DNA from 3 places in the Streptomyces sp. NPDC002867 genome. Region 2 is predicted to be linked to each of the others. Evidence: predicted binding sites of a transcription regulator. Region 2 holds the regulator's gene; each other region holds the start of a gene.
The links. Region 2 encodes HrcA, which represses chaperone genes, less so after heat shock. Its sites were predicted from a motif close to TTNGCACTCNGNNNNNCNGAGTGCNAA; they were not measured.

Region 1: the regulator HrcA is predicted to act here: its motif matches at 2,070-2,096, upstream of groL (chaperonin GroEL).
Region 3: the regulator HrcA is predicted to act here: its motif matches at 2,307-2,333, upstream of groES (co-chaperone GroES).

What each region holds. Positions count from the first base shown of each region.
Region 1 is NZ_JBSFUR010000007.1:80,525-85,161, forward strand. It holds gene thrC (threonine synthase) at 1-950, shown strand, start outside; gene ACWD0A_RS09115 (MoaD/ThiS family protein) at 947-1,222, shown strand; gene ACWD0A_RS09120 (cold-shock protein) at 1,629-1,832, shown strand; gene groL (chaperonin GroEL) at 2,225-3,847, shown strand; gene ACWD0A_RS09130 (Uma2 family endonuclease) at 4,047-4,625, opposite strand.
Region 2 is NZ_JBSFUR010000006.1:278,650-283,286, reverse strand. It holds gene ACWD0A_RS08665 (nitronate monooxygenase) at 1-519, opposite strand, end outside; gene dnaJ (molecular chaperone DnaJ) at 812-1,948, opposite strand; gene hrcA (heat-inducible transcriptional repressor HrcA) at 1,949-2,965, opposite strand; gene ACWD0A_RS08650 (MBL fold metallo-hydrolase) at 3,131-3,853, shown strand; gene ACWD0A_RS08645 (DUF3097 domain-containing protein) at 3,880-4,637, shown strand, end outside.
Region 3 is NZ_JBSFUR010000004.1:63,724-68,360, forward strand. It holds gene ACWD0A_RS04825 (ester cyclase) at 1-38, shown strand, start outside; gene groL (chaperonin GroEL) at 152-1,780, opposite strand; gene groES (co-chaperone GroES) at 1,898-2,206, opposite strand; gene ACWD0A_RS04840 (hypothetical protein) at 2,354-2,575, opposite strand; gene ACWD0A_RS04845 (polysaccharide deacetylase family protein) at 2,572-3,519, opposite strand; gene ACWD0A_RS04850 (THUMP-like domain-containing protein) at 3,610-4,637, shown strand, end outside.

The DNA of each region.
Region 1 (4,637 bases), on a different contig from region 2:
TGTTCGTCAAGGACGACTCCGGCAACCCGACGCACTCCTTCAAGGACCGCGTCGTCGCCCAGGCCCTGGAGGCCGCCCGCGCCTTCGGCTTCACCACCCTCTCCTGCTCCTCCACCGGCAACCTCGCGGGCGCAGTCGGCGCCGCGGCGGCCCGTGCCGGCTTCCGCTCCTGCGTGTTCATCCCGCACGACCTGGAGCAGGGCAAGGTCATCATGGCCGCGGTCTACGGCGGTGAACTGGTCGGCATCGAGGGCAACTACGACGACGTCAACCGCTTCTGCTCCGAGCTCATCGGGGACCCGGCCGGCGAGGGCTGGGGCTTCGTGAACGTCAACCTCCGCCCGTACTACGCCGAGGGCTCCAAGACGCTCGCGTACGAGATCTGCGAGCAGCTCGGCTGGCGGCTGCCCGACCAGATCGTCATCCCGATCGCCTCCGGCTCCCAGCTCACCAAGATCGACAAGGGGCTGCAAGAGCTGATCAAGCTGGGTCTGGTCGAGGACAAGCCCTACAAGATCTTCGGCGCCCAGGCCGAGGGCTGCTCCCCGGTGTCCGTCGCCTTCAAGGCGGGCCACGACGTGGTCAAGCCGCAGAAGCCCGACACCATCGCCAAGTCCCTGGCGATCGGCAACCCGGCCGACGGCCCGTACGTCCTGGACATCTGCCGCCGCACCGGCGGCGCGGTCGAGGACGTCACCGACGAGCAGATCGTGGACGCGATCAAGCTGCTGGCCCGCACGGAGGGCATCTTCACGGAGACCGCAGGCGGCACGACCCTCGGTGTGGCGAAGAAGCTGATCGAGGCCGGTGCCATCGACCCGTCCCTCACCACGGTCGTCGTCAACACGGGTGACGGCCTGAAGACCCTCGACGCGGTGGCGCCCACGACGGGTATGACCGCTGTCATCCGACCCAACCTGGACTCTTTCCGAGAGGCTGGCCTCGCATGAGCGTCAACGTCCGTATCCCCACCATCCTCCGCACGTACACGGGCGGGCAGGCCGAGGTTCCCGCCGAGGGCGCGACCCTGGCCGAGGTCATCGCGGACCTGGAGAAGAACCACACGGGCATCGCGGCCCGCGTCCTGGACGACCAGGGCAAGCTGCGCCGCTTCGTCAACGTGTACGTGAACGACGACGACGTCCGCTTCGAGCAGGGCCTGGAGACGGCGACGCCGGACGGTGCGGGCGTCTCGATCATCCCCGCCGTCGCCGGCGGCTGATCTCCTCCGCGTCACACCGCGTTATCAGAATTGCCCCGTCCGCGAGAGAAGCGGAGGGGGCAATTCTGCATGGTTGAGCGCGGTAGAGTCTGGGAAGCCCCCTCCGCCGGCCGCTCGGCAATGCGTTCCCGCTCCACAAGAATGCGCCAAAGTAAGCGATCGAAATGCGTCGAAAGTGGCACTTTGCCGGGCCCGACTTGCCCTGGAATTCAATGAATTCGCATGGATCGGCCGATCGGTCCTGCCCAGATTTCTCGTCCGATTGACCTGTTGCAGAGGGCAGTTGGGCAGATACATTCAGCCGCGGTCGACGCGTTCCGGCGCACACCCCTCCTGCTGGGGTGAGGTCTGACCCGGGTCCGCGAAGTGCGGTCCTGTGCAAGGGCCAGTAATAGGGGAGTTAGGCATGGCTCAGGGCACCGTCAAGTGGTTCAACGCGGAGAAGGGGTACGGCTTCATCGCGGTCGACGGTGGTGCGGATGTTTTCGTCCACTACAGTGCGATCCAGATGGACGGATACCGCACCCTTGAAGAGGGTCAGCGAGTCGAGTTCGAGATCTCGCAGGGCCAGAAGGGTCCGCAGGCTGACATGGTCAAGCTCGCCGTCTGATCCAACTGATCCAGGCGCGTTCGGCCACCGACGCACTCACGCGCGAGGGGTCCGCATCCCACAGACCGGGATGCGGGCCCCTCGTGCTTCGTCGCGAGGTCCGCCGTGGCCCTCGCCGTGAGGGCTGCCGTGACGGCCGCCGTGGGAGCCGCCCGCCGTGCGCCGTGAAGGCCGTCCGTCGTGCGCCGTGAGCGTGAGGCGCTTGCACTCTCCGGGGGCGAGTGCTAATCATTGGCGTTAGCACTCTCCCAGTGAGAGTGACAGAACTTGGATCGGGTCGGTGAGGTCCGCAGGCCGGGTGGGGCAAGGAACCACACGGCGCGCAGGCCGTCCGTCGCGGGCGCCGGATGCGATCCGAAGCAATCCACCCCAGTCCGGGAGGACCACTTCACATGGCCAAGATCATCGCGTTCGACGAGGAGGCACGGCGCGGTCTCGAGCGCGGGATGAACCAGCTCGCCGACGCCGTCAAGGTCACCCTTGGCCCCAAGGGTCGCAACGTCGTCCTCGAGAAGAAGTGGGGCGCCCCCACGATCACCAACGATGGTGTGTCCATCGCCAAGGAGATCGAGCTCGAGGACCCGTACGAGAAGATCGGCGCCGAGCTGGTCAAGGAAGTCGCCAAGAAGACGGACGACGTCGCCGGTGACGGTACGACCACCGCGACCGTTCTCGCCCAGGCGCTCGTCCGCGAGGGTCTGCGCAACGTGGCCGCCGGCGCCAACCCGATGGCCCTCAAGCGCGGCATCGAGAAGGCCGTCGAGGCCGTCTCCGGCGCCCTGCTCGAGCAGGCGAAGGATGTCGAGACCAAGGAGCAGATCGCTTCCACGGCCTCCATCTCCGCCGCCGACACCCAGATCGGTGAGCTCATCGCCGAGGCCATGGACAAGGTCGGCAAGGAAGGCGTCATCACCGTCGAGGAGTCCCAGACCTTCGGTCTGGAGCTGGAGCTCACCGAGGGTATGCGCTTCGACAAGGGCTACATCTCGGCGTACTTCGCCACCGACATGGAGCGTATGGAGGCGTCCCTCGACGACCCGTACATCCTGATCGTCAACTCCAAGGTCGGCAACGTGAAGGACCTCCTTCCGCTGCTGGAGAAGGTCATGCAGTCCGGCAAGCCGCTGCTGATCATCGCCGAGGACGTCGAGGGCGAGGCCCTGTCCACGCTCGTCGTGAACAAGATCCGCGGCACCTTCAAGTCCGTCGCCGTCAAGGCCCCGGGCTTCGGCGACCGCCGCAAGGCCATGCTGAACGACATCGCCATCCTCACGGGCGGCACGGTCATCTCCGAGGAGGTCGGCCTCAAGCTCGAGAACGCCGGCCTGGACCTGCTGGGCCGCGCCCGCAAGGTCGTCATCACCAAGGACGAGACCACGATCGTCGACGGTGCCGGTGACAGCGACCAGGTTGCCGGTCGCGTCAACCAGATCCGCGCCGAGATCGAGAACAGCGACTCGGACTACGACCGCGAGAAGCTCCAGGAGCGCCTCGCGAAGCTGGCCGGCGGCGTGGCCGTCATCAAGGCCGGCGCCGCGACCGAGGTCGAGCTCAAGGAGCGCAAGCACCGCATCGAGGACGCCGTTCGCAACGCGAAGGCGGCCGTCGAGGAGGGCATCGTCGCCGGTGGTGGCGTGGCGCTGATCCAGGCCTCCTCGGTCTTCGAGAAGCTCGAGCTCCAGGGCGACGAGGCGACCGGCGCCAACGCCGTGAAGCTCGCGCTCGAGGCCCCGCTCAAGCAGATCGCCGTCAACGGTGGTCTCGAGGGTGGCGTCATCGTGGAGAAGGTGCGCAACCTGCCCGTCGGCCACGGTCTGAACGCCGCGACCGGCGAGTACGTCGACATGATCGCCGAGGGCATCATCGACCCCGCGAAGGTCACCCGTTCCGCTCTGCAGAACGCGGCCTCCATCGCGGCGCTGTTCCTCACCACCGAGGCCGTCATCGCCGACAAGCCGGAGAAGGCCTCCGCGCCTGCCGGTGGCGGCATGCCGGGCGGTGACATGGACTTCTGATCCTTCGCGGATCGGCAGTTCAGAAGCTGTACGGACCGAGGGCGGCACCCCACTCCCAGGGGTGCCGCCCTCGGGCGTTCCCCTGGGCCCTCCCTTTATGGGGTGGGGCAAACCCCCCCGGTGGAAACGTGCGGGGACGCGACGGTGACCCGGTCCCTGTCGCGGGGGAGCGGCCGGGAAGGGACGTGTCCTGCGCGGGTCAGCCGGCGTAGTCCTTGAGCTTCTCGGTTTCGAGGGTGATGTCGACGGGGTGGGGGAGTTCAACCGTCTCGCCGTATCCGTAGGTCCGTACGAGGTGGTAGAAGCCCTCCTTGGGCTCGCTGTGGACGACGACGGTGTGGGAATCGCGGTCGACCAGGAGGTACACGGGGATCTCGGCCCGTGCGTAGCCGTCGCGCTTCTCGACCCGGTCGCGGCGCTCGGTGTCGAAGTCGTGCGAGGTGACCTCGACGGTCATGAGCACTCCCTCGGTGCTCGACCACTCACCGTGGCCGGCGAAGTGGCCGGACGGAACGAGCGTGCCGTCCGGGCGGCAGCGGCCCTTGCGGTAGCCCTCGATCACGAGCCCACGCTCGGGGTAGAGATCAAGGTCCGGGCGGTGTTGCATGCACTGTCGCAGCAGCCACATGAAGATTGCTCCGTGGTCACCGTTGGGCACGGGCTTGACCCTCAGCCTTCCGTTGATGAGTTCGAGCGTCACCGTCTCGGGGGCATGACGGGCGAGCTCCTCGAAGTCCTCGACGGACATCTCGGGACTGTCGGCGCTGATGTGGGTCATGGCTTCGCCTCC
Region 2 (4,637 bases):
GCCCTGCACGCACACGGCGTCGGCACCGGCCCACTGCGCGGCCTGCGCCTCCTCCGGCGTGGTGACGGTGACCACCGTGATCGTGCCTGCGGCGGACAGCGCGGCGAGCGCGTCGCGCGAAGGACAGCCGAAGGTGAAGGAGACGACCGGGACGGGGTCGTCGATCAGGATCGCGAGCTTGGCCTCGTAGCCGTCGTCCCGCCCCGCGTCGGGGTCGCCCAGCGGGGTGTCGTACCAGGAGGACTCACCGGCGAGCTGATGCCGGTAGACCTCGACGGCCGCCGGATCGGCGCTGCCGGGCTGCGGCATGAACAGATTGACGCCGAAGGGGCTCGCCGTGCGGCTGCGGATCTGTTTGATCTCCTGGTACATGCCGTCCGCCGTCTTGTACCCGGCGGCGAGGAACCCGAGCCCGCCGGCGTCGGACACGGCGGCGGCGAGCTCCGGACAGGATGCACCGCCGGCCATGGGGGCCTGCACGATCGGATAACGGCAAAGACCGGTCAGCGCGGACGACATGCAGGCATCGTCGCATGCCCCGGCGCCCCGACCGAATCCAGGATTCCGCTCCGCCGGAGCGCGCACGGGGGCGCCTGCGGCGGGCTGCCCCCTTCCGGCGGCCGTGGGGCCCCGAAAGCGCCCGCTGCGCGGTGTGGACCGATGCCGGAGCCCCCACAGGCCCGCAGCGGGGCCTCGCGCCCACCTGGCGCGCAGCGCGGTACGAGACCGGGCAGAGCCCGAACCCGCGCCCGGCGGCTCGCGCAGCGCGCTACCGGGGCCGGACCCCCGGGGTGGGGAGAGAACCTACGGGCTAACGCCCGTTGAACGCGTCCTTCAGGCGCGAGAACAGCCCCTGCTGCCCCGGCTGGAACTGACCCGTAGGCCGCTCCTCGCCCCGCAGCTTCGCCAGGTCCCGCAGCAACCGCTCCTGCTCCGGGTCCAGCTTCGTCGGCGTCGTCACCTCGACATGGACGATCAGGTCGCCCCGGCCGCCGCCGCGCAGGTGCGTGATGCCGCGTCCGTGCAGCGGGATCGACTGGCCGGACTGCGTGCCGGGCCGGATGTCGACCTCCTCCATGCCGTCGAGCGTCTCCAGCGGGCACTTCGTGCCCAGCGCCGCCGCCGTCATGGGGATCGTCACCGTGCAGTGCAGGTCGTCGCCGCGCCGCTGGAAGACCGGGTGCGCGATCTCGTGGATCTCGACGTACAGGTCACCGGCGGGGCCGCCGCCCGGGCCGACCTCGCCCTCGCCCGCCAGCTGGATGCGCGTGCCGTTGTCGACACCCGCGGGGATCTTCACGGTGAGCGTGCGACGCGACCGGATCCGGCCGTCTCCCGCGCACTCCGGGCACGGGGTCGGCACGACGGTGCCGAAGCCCTGGCACTGCGGACACGGACGGGACGTCATGACCTGGCCCAGGAAGGACCGCGTCACCTGCGAGACCTCACCGCGGCCGCGGCACATGTCACAGGTCTGCGCGGAGGTGCCGGGGGCCGCGCCCTCGCCGGAGCACGTCGTGCACACCACGGCCGTGTCGACCTGGATGTCCTTCGTCGTGCCGAAGGCCGCCTCGTTGAGCTCGACCTCCAGGCGGATCATGGCGTCCTGGCCGCGCCGCGTACGCGAACGGGGTCCGCGCTGCGACGCCGTGCCGAAGAAGGCGTCCATGATGTCGGAGAAGTTCCCGAAGCCGCCCGCGCCGAAGCCGCCCGCGCCACCGCCGCCGGCCTGGGACAGAGGGTCGCCGCCGAGGTCGTAGACCTGCTTCTTCTGCGGGTCCGAGAGCACCTCGTACGCCGCGTTGATCTCCTTGAAGCGCTCCTGCGTCTTCGGATCCGGATTCACGTCCGGGTGGAGTTCGCGCGCGAGGCGGCGGAAGGCCTTCTTGATCTCGTCCTGCGATGCGTCGCGGCGCACGCCGAGTACGGCGTAGTAGTCCGTGGCCACTTACGACTCCGCCAGGATCTGTCCGACGTAACGTGCCACTGCGCGTACCGCTCCCATCGTTCCGGGGTAGTCCATGCGGGTCGGTCCGACCACGCCGAGTTTGGCGACTGCCTCGCCGCCCGAACCGTAGCCGACCGAGACGACGGACGTGGAGTTCAGTCCCTCGTGGGCATTCTCATGCCCGATCCTCACGGTCACGCCCGATTCCTTGGCCTCGCCGAGCAGCTTGAGCAGCACGACGTGCTCCTCCAGCGCCTCCAGCACCGGCCTGATCATCAGGGGGAAGTCGTGTCCGAAGCGGGTGAGATTGGCGGTGCCGCCGATCATCAGCCGCTCCTCGGTCTCCTCGACCAGCGTCTCCAGCAGGGTCGCGAGCACGGTGGAGACCGTGCCGCGGTCCTCCGTCTCGAACGACTCGGGCAGGTCCTGCACGAGCTGCGGCACGTCCGCGAAGCGGCGGCCGACGACGCGGCTGTTGAGCCGGGCCCGCAGGTCGGCCAGCGAGGTCTCGCCGAACGGCGCGGGGCAGTCGACCATCCGCTGCTCGACCCGGCCGGTGTCCGTGATCAGCACGAGCATCAGCCGGGCGGGAGCCAGCGACAGCAGCTCCACGTGCCGGACCGTCGAGCGGGTCAGCGACGGGTACTGGACGACGGCGACCTGCCGGGTCAGCTGCGCGAGCAGGCGGACCGTGCGGCCCACGACGTCGTCGAGGTCGACGGCTCCGTCCAGGAAGTTCTGGATGGCCCGGCGCTCGGGGGACGACAGCGGCTTGACGCCGGCCAGCTTGTCGACGAACAGCCGGTAGCCCTTGTCCGTGGGGATGCGGCCGGCGCTGGTGTGGGGCTGGGCGATGTAGCCCTCCTCCTCCAGCACGGCCATGTCGTTGCGGACGGTGGCCGGGGAGACACCGAGCTTGTGCCGCTCCGTCAGCGCCTTGGAACCGACGGGCTCCTCGGTGCCGACGTAGTCCTGGACGATGGCGCGCAGGACTTCGAGTCTGCGTTCGCTGAGCATCTCGCGCACCTCCAGCTGCCGGTCTCGGTGTGTGTCCTGGCACTCGATACGGCCGAGTGCCAGCTTTCCCCCGGCCAGTGTACGGCGGCGGGGTACGCCCCTAGCAAGGGCGGCCGACCACGCTACCGCGAGACCTGTGCTGGTCGATGCGGATAGCGTCGCCGTATGGACGCCGCTTGGGAAGACTTCGGGTGGGAACGGCTGGCCGACGGAGTCGGCCGGCGCAGGATGCCGGCCTGGGACGCGACCGTCGGCCTGGTGCTGGGCGAGGAACACGTCCTGCTGTACGACACGGGCTCGACGATCCGCGAGGGCGCCGAGCTCCGCGTACAGGCGCAGGCGCTGGCGGGCGGGCGCCGCGTGACGTACATCGCACTGAGCCACCCGCACTTCGATCACGTGCTGGGCACGGCGGCGTTCGCCGGAGCGGAGATCTACGGGGCGGTCGGCATGGACGCGCTGCTGCGCCGCGAACGCGACGCGATCCGCGCCGACGCGGTGCGGCACGGGGTCCCGGCGGCCGCGGCGGCGGAGGCGGCCGATCTGCTGGCGCTGTCGCACCACCTGGTGAGCGGGGAGTGCACGCTCGACCTTGGCGGCCGCCGGGTGCTGCTGGCCAACGTCGGCCCGGGCCACTCCGGCCACGACCTCGCGCTGTTCGTGCCCGGCGAGCCGGAGGTCGTCTTCTGCGGCGACCTGGTGGAGGAGTCGGGCGAGCCGCAGGCGGGCCCGGACGCGATCACCTCGCGCTGGCCGGCGGCGCTCGACCGCCTGCTCGCGCTCGGCGGCGAGGACGCGCTGTACGTGCCGGGGCACGGGGCGGCGGTGACCGCGGCGTTCGTGCGGACGCAGCGTGACGAGCTCGCAGCGCGCTTCGGCGTGTCGTAGGGCGACCGGTCGTATCGTCATCCGACATGCGCAGCTACAGCCCTGACCTGACACCTCCGTGGAAGCGGTCGGCACCGGTCCCGGAGGTCCCCGCAGAGCCCGACCTGGTGGTGGAGGAGGTCGCGACCGGCTTCTGCGGAGCGGTGATCCGCTGCGAGGCGGGCACCGTGACGCTGGAGGACCGCTTCGGCAAGCACCGGGTCTTCCCGCTGGAGCCGCGGGGCTTCCTGCTGGAGGGCAAGGTCGTCACGCTGGTCCGCCCGTCCGCGCCGGCGCCGGCCCGCCCCGGGCGTACGGCCTCGGGCTCGGTCGCGGTCCCCGGCGCCCGCGCCCGGGTCGCCCGCGCCGGCCGGATCTACGTCGAGGGCCGCCACGACGCCGAGCTCGTGGAACGGGTGTGGGGCGACGACCTGCGCATCGAGGGCGTGGTCGTGGAATACCTGGAGGGCATCGACGATCTCCCGTCGATCGTCGCCGAATTCGCCCCGGGCCCGGACGCCCGCCTGGGCGTGCTGGTCGACCACCTGGTCGCCGGCTCCAAGGAGTCCCGCATCGCGGCTTCGGTGACGGACCCGCACGTGCTGGTCGTGGGCCATCCGTACATCGACGTGTGGGAGGCGGTGAAGCCGTCGTCGCTGGGCATCGCGGCGTGGCCGAGGATCCCGCACGGCCAGGACTGGAAGACGGGGGTGTGCCGGGCCCTGGGCTGGCCGTCCGGCACGGGGGCCGCGTGGCAGCACATCCTGTCCCACGTGCACTCCTACAAGGACCTGGAGCCGGCGCT
Region 3 (4,637 bases), on a different contig from region 2:
ACATGACGCGGCTGATGCGGCAGCTCGGCGCGATGTGACCGACCGCCCCGGTGCGAACGGCGAAGGCCCCCGCCCCCGCGGACAGCGGGGGACGGGGGCCTTCTCGGCGTCTTCGGCGCCGTGGGGCTCGTACGGCCGTGAGGCCCGTACGTCAGTGGCTGTGGCCGTGACCGTGGCCGTGGCCCGCCTCGGCCTCCTCCTCGGCCGGCTTCTCGACGACCAGGGTCTCGGTCGTGAGCAGCAGCGAGGCGATGGAGGCGGCGTTCTCCAGGGCGGAGCGTGTGACCTTGACCGGGTCGATGACGCCGGCCTTCACGAGGTCGCCGTACTCGCCGGTGGCGGCGTTGAAGCCCTGGCCCGCCTCGAGCTCCGCGACCTTGGCGGTGATGACGTAGCCCTCGAGGCCGGCGTTCTCCGCGATCCAGCGCAGCGGCTCGACGGCGGCGCGGCGGACGACGGCGACACCGGTGGCCTCGTCGCCCTCCTTGCCCAGGTTGCCCTCGAGCACCTTCACGGCGTGGACGAGCGCGGAGCCACCACCGGAGACGATGCCCTCCTCGACCGCGGCGCGGGTCGCGGAGATGGCGTCCTCCAGACGGTGCTTCTTCTCCTTCAGCTCCACCTCGGTGGCGGCGCCGACCTTGATCACGCACACGCCGCCGGCCAGCTTCGCGAGGCGCTCCTGGAGCTTCTCGCGGTCCCAGTCGGAGTCCGTGGTCTCGATCTCGGCCTTGATCTGGTTGACGCGGCCCTGCACGTCCTCGGAGTTGCCGCCACCGTCGACGATGGTGGTGTCGTCCTTGGTGACGGTGACACGGCGGGCGGTGCCCAGCACGTCCAGACCGGCCTGGTCGAGCTTGAGGCCGACCTCCTCGGCGATGACGGTGGCACCGGTGAGGGTGGCCATGTCGCCGAGCATCGCCTTGCGGCGGTCGCCGAAGCCGGGGGCCTTGACGGCCACCGCGTTGAACGTGCCGCGGATCTTGTTCACGACCAGGGTCGACAGGGCCTCGCCCTCGACGTCCTCGGCGATGATCAGCAGCGGCTTGGAGCCACCCGCCTGGATGACCTTCTCCAGCAGCGGGAGCAGGTCCTGGATGGAGGAGATCTTGCCCTGGTGGATCAGGATGTACGGGTCGTCGAGGACGGCCTCCATACGCTCCTGGTCGGTCACCATGTACGGGGAGAGGTAGCCCTTGTCGAAGGCCATGCCCTCGGTGAAGTCGAGCTCCAGGCCGAAGGTGTTGGACTCCTCGACGGTGATGACACCGTCCTTGCCCACCTTGTCCATCGCCTCGGCGATGAGCTCGCCTACCTGCTGGTCCTGCGCGGAGAGCGCGGCCACGGCGGCGATGTCGGCCTTGTCCTCGATCGGGCGGGCGGTCGCGAGGAGCTCCTCGGACACGGCCTTGACCGCGGCGTCGATGCCCTTCTTCAGGGCGGCCGGGGAGGCGCCGGCGGCGACGTTGCGCAGGCCCTCGCGGACCAGAGCCTGGGCCAGCACGGTGGCGGTGGTCGTACCGTCACCCGCGATGTCGTTGGTCTTGGTCGCCACCTCCTTCACCAGCTGGGCGCCGAGGTTCTCGTACGGGTCCTCGACCTCGACCTCGCGGGCGATGGTGACACCGTCGTTGGTGATGGTGGGCGCGCCGAACTTCTTGTCGATGACGACGTTGCGGCCGCGGGGACCGATCGTCACCTTGACCGTGTCGGCAAGCTTGTTGACGCCGCGCTCGAGGGCGCGACGGGCGTCCTCGTCGAACTTCAGGATCTTCGCCATGGGAGCGATTCAGCCCTCTCGGAAATCGTGTTCAAAAGAACCGCGCCCCTCGCCGCCCGGCGTCAGCGGGGTGGCCAGGGGCGCAGCTCAAAGCAAATCTGCCGGGTGAAGCAGGAATTACTTCTCGACGATCGCGAGCACGTCGCGGGCCGAGAGGACGAGGTACTCCTCGCCGCTGTACTTCACTTCGGTGCCGCCGTACTTGCTGTACAGCACCACGTCGCCGACGTTCACGTCGAGCGGAAGGCGCTCGCCGTTCTCGAAGCGGCCCGGGCCCACGGCCAGGACGACGCCCTCCTGGGGCTTCTCCTTGGCGGTGTCCGGGATAACCAGGCCAGAAGCCGTGGTCTGCTCGGCGTCGAGCGGCTGGACCACAATGCGGTCCTCGAGCGGCTTGATGGCAACCTTGGAGCTGGTGGTCGTCACGATCCGACCTCCCCCTTCGGAGATCTCACGGGGTTAACTGATCTGAGGTGGCGACCAGGTGGATCCGTCGTCGCGGGTGCCGGACCTGCCCGTCGCTGTGTTGGCACTCTCCGGTGGGGAGTGCCAGGAGCGAGACTATGACTGCGATTAGCACTCGGTCAAGCGGAGTGCCAATGCAGCGCCGCGTGGCGGCCTGATCCGGTCCTGGCCGCGCCCCCGACGGCCGTGCCGCCTGCGGCGAGCGGCGCCCTCTGCGCCCGCCGTGCGGCCCGCGTTCTCGATCGAGTCCACGGCCGGTGCGCCGCCCTCCTCGGCGAGCAGCGCACCGGCCGCCGCTGCCCCGGCGAGGAGCCGGTGCGCACGGCTCACACGTAGTCCTCCAGCTTCGCCACGGCGTAGCCCTTGGCGGTCACGGTCCGCATGACCCGCCGGATCATGTCCGGCATCGTGCCCTTCCACTCCCCACGGCCACGGAAGTGGGTGAGGACGATGTCGCCGGGGTGCAGGTCCCGGTCCCATTCGCGCCACTCCATGCGATCGGGGAACGCCTCGGACGCCCACAGCGGCACAGCCTCGATCCCGCAGGACTTCGCGACGCGCAGCGTGTCCTTGTTGTAGCTGCCGTACGGCGGGCGGAACAGCCGCGGGCGCGTGCCGTACCGCTTCTGCAGCCTGTCCTGCTGGCTGCAGATCTCCCGCTTCTGGGCTGAGTACGAAAGGCCGGGCAGATAGGGGTGGTTGAGCGTGTGGTTGTGCAGCGCGACGCCGCGGTCCCGCATCTTCTCGAAGTAGTCGTAGTCGTCGTCGATCACGTAGTCGCTGAGGAAGGCGCTGTACGGGATCTGCAGTTCGGACATCATCCGCAGCAGCTCGGGGTCCTTCTCCGCGCCGTCGTCGATCGTCAGGAAGACGATCTTCTCCTTGGTCGGAACGGTCGTGAAGACCGGCGGCAGTTCGTCGCCGCCCTCGACCTCGAAGCCCTTGCGGGTGGTGATCCTCGGCTTGACGGCGGGCGGCGGGGGCGCGGCGAGCGGGGTCTGCTCCAGGCCCCACTTCTTCGCTGCCGCGGCCCGTTTGGCCTGAGCCCGCCTGACCTTTCCGGCGGACGCGGCCAGCGCACCGGACGGGCCCGCCGCCTGCTCCTGCGCCGCCGGACCCCGCTCGGCCTGACGCCCCGCGGCGGACGGCGCCGGACGCGGGGCCTGCCCGTCCCCGCCCGCACAGCCCGAGCCGGTGGCGGCGACGACGAGCGCGGCGAGACCCACCCCGACCCGGTACGCTCTCACTTTTCCCTTTTGTCGTACTAGCTGCATGGCGTCGCATCCTGTCAGCGCGGCGCCCGCCCGCCCGGCCGACACCGCCTGTGCGCGCGGAGCATCCCCCGCCTGGCCCACAATGGCCGGGTGAACGCCTCCGATCCGCTCGCCGCCTTCCTGGCCCTGCGCACCGAGGAGGGGGCCGCGCTGCTGGCGTCGCTCGCCTCCTACGACCCCGCCGACGAACTGGCGGTGGCCACCCGGCTGCGCCGCGAGCATCCGGCGGAGCTCGTCTCGGCGGCCCTCGGGCAGGCCCGGCTGCGGCAGCGCGCGGCGGCGAAGTTCGGCGCGGAGGACGCCGGACGGATGTTCTTCACCCCGAACGGCGTCGAGCAGTCCACCCGCCGGTCGGTCGCCGCCCACCGGGCCGAGCGCTTCGCCGCGCTCGGCGTGCGCAGCGTCGCCGACCTGTGCAGCGGCATCGGCGGCGACGCGCTCGCGCTCGCGCGGGCGGGCATCTCCGTCCTGGCCGTGGACCGGGACCCGCTGACGGCCGAGGCCGCGCGGGCCAACGCCGAGGCGCTCGGCCTCGCCGATCTCGTCGAGGTCCGCTGCGCGGACGTGACGGACATCGACACCTCCGCGTACGACGCGGTGTTCGTGGACCCGGCGCGACGCGGCGGCCGGGGCAGGATCTTCGACCCGGAGGCGTACTCGCCGCCCCTGTCCTGGGCGATCGCCGCGGCCCGCACACGCCCCCACGCCGCGCTCAAGATCGCGCCGGGCATCCCGCACGAGGCCGTCCCCGAGGACGCCGAGGCCGAGTGGATCTCGGACGGGGGTGACGTCAAGGAGGCGGTGCTCTGGTTCGGCACGGACCCGGCCGCGGTTCGCGCGACCCTGCTCCCGGGCCCGCACACCCTGACCGGGCGCGGCCTGCCGGACCCCGCCGTCCGCGCGGTCGGCCGCTACCTCTACGAGCCCGACGGCGCGGCGATCCGCGCGCATCTGGTCGCCGAGGTCGCCGAGGACGTCTCGGGCGGCCTGATCGACGAGACGATCGCCTACATCACGTCGGACGGGCTGCACCCGACGCCGTACGCCACGGCCTACGAGATCACCGACGCGCTGCCCTTCAACGTGAAGAAGCTGAAGGCGCTGCTCCGGGAGCGCCA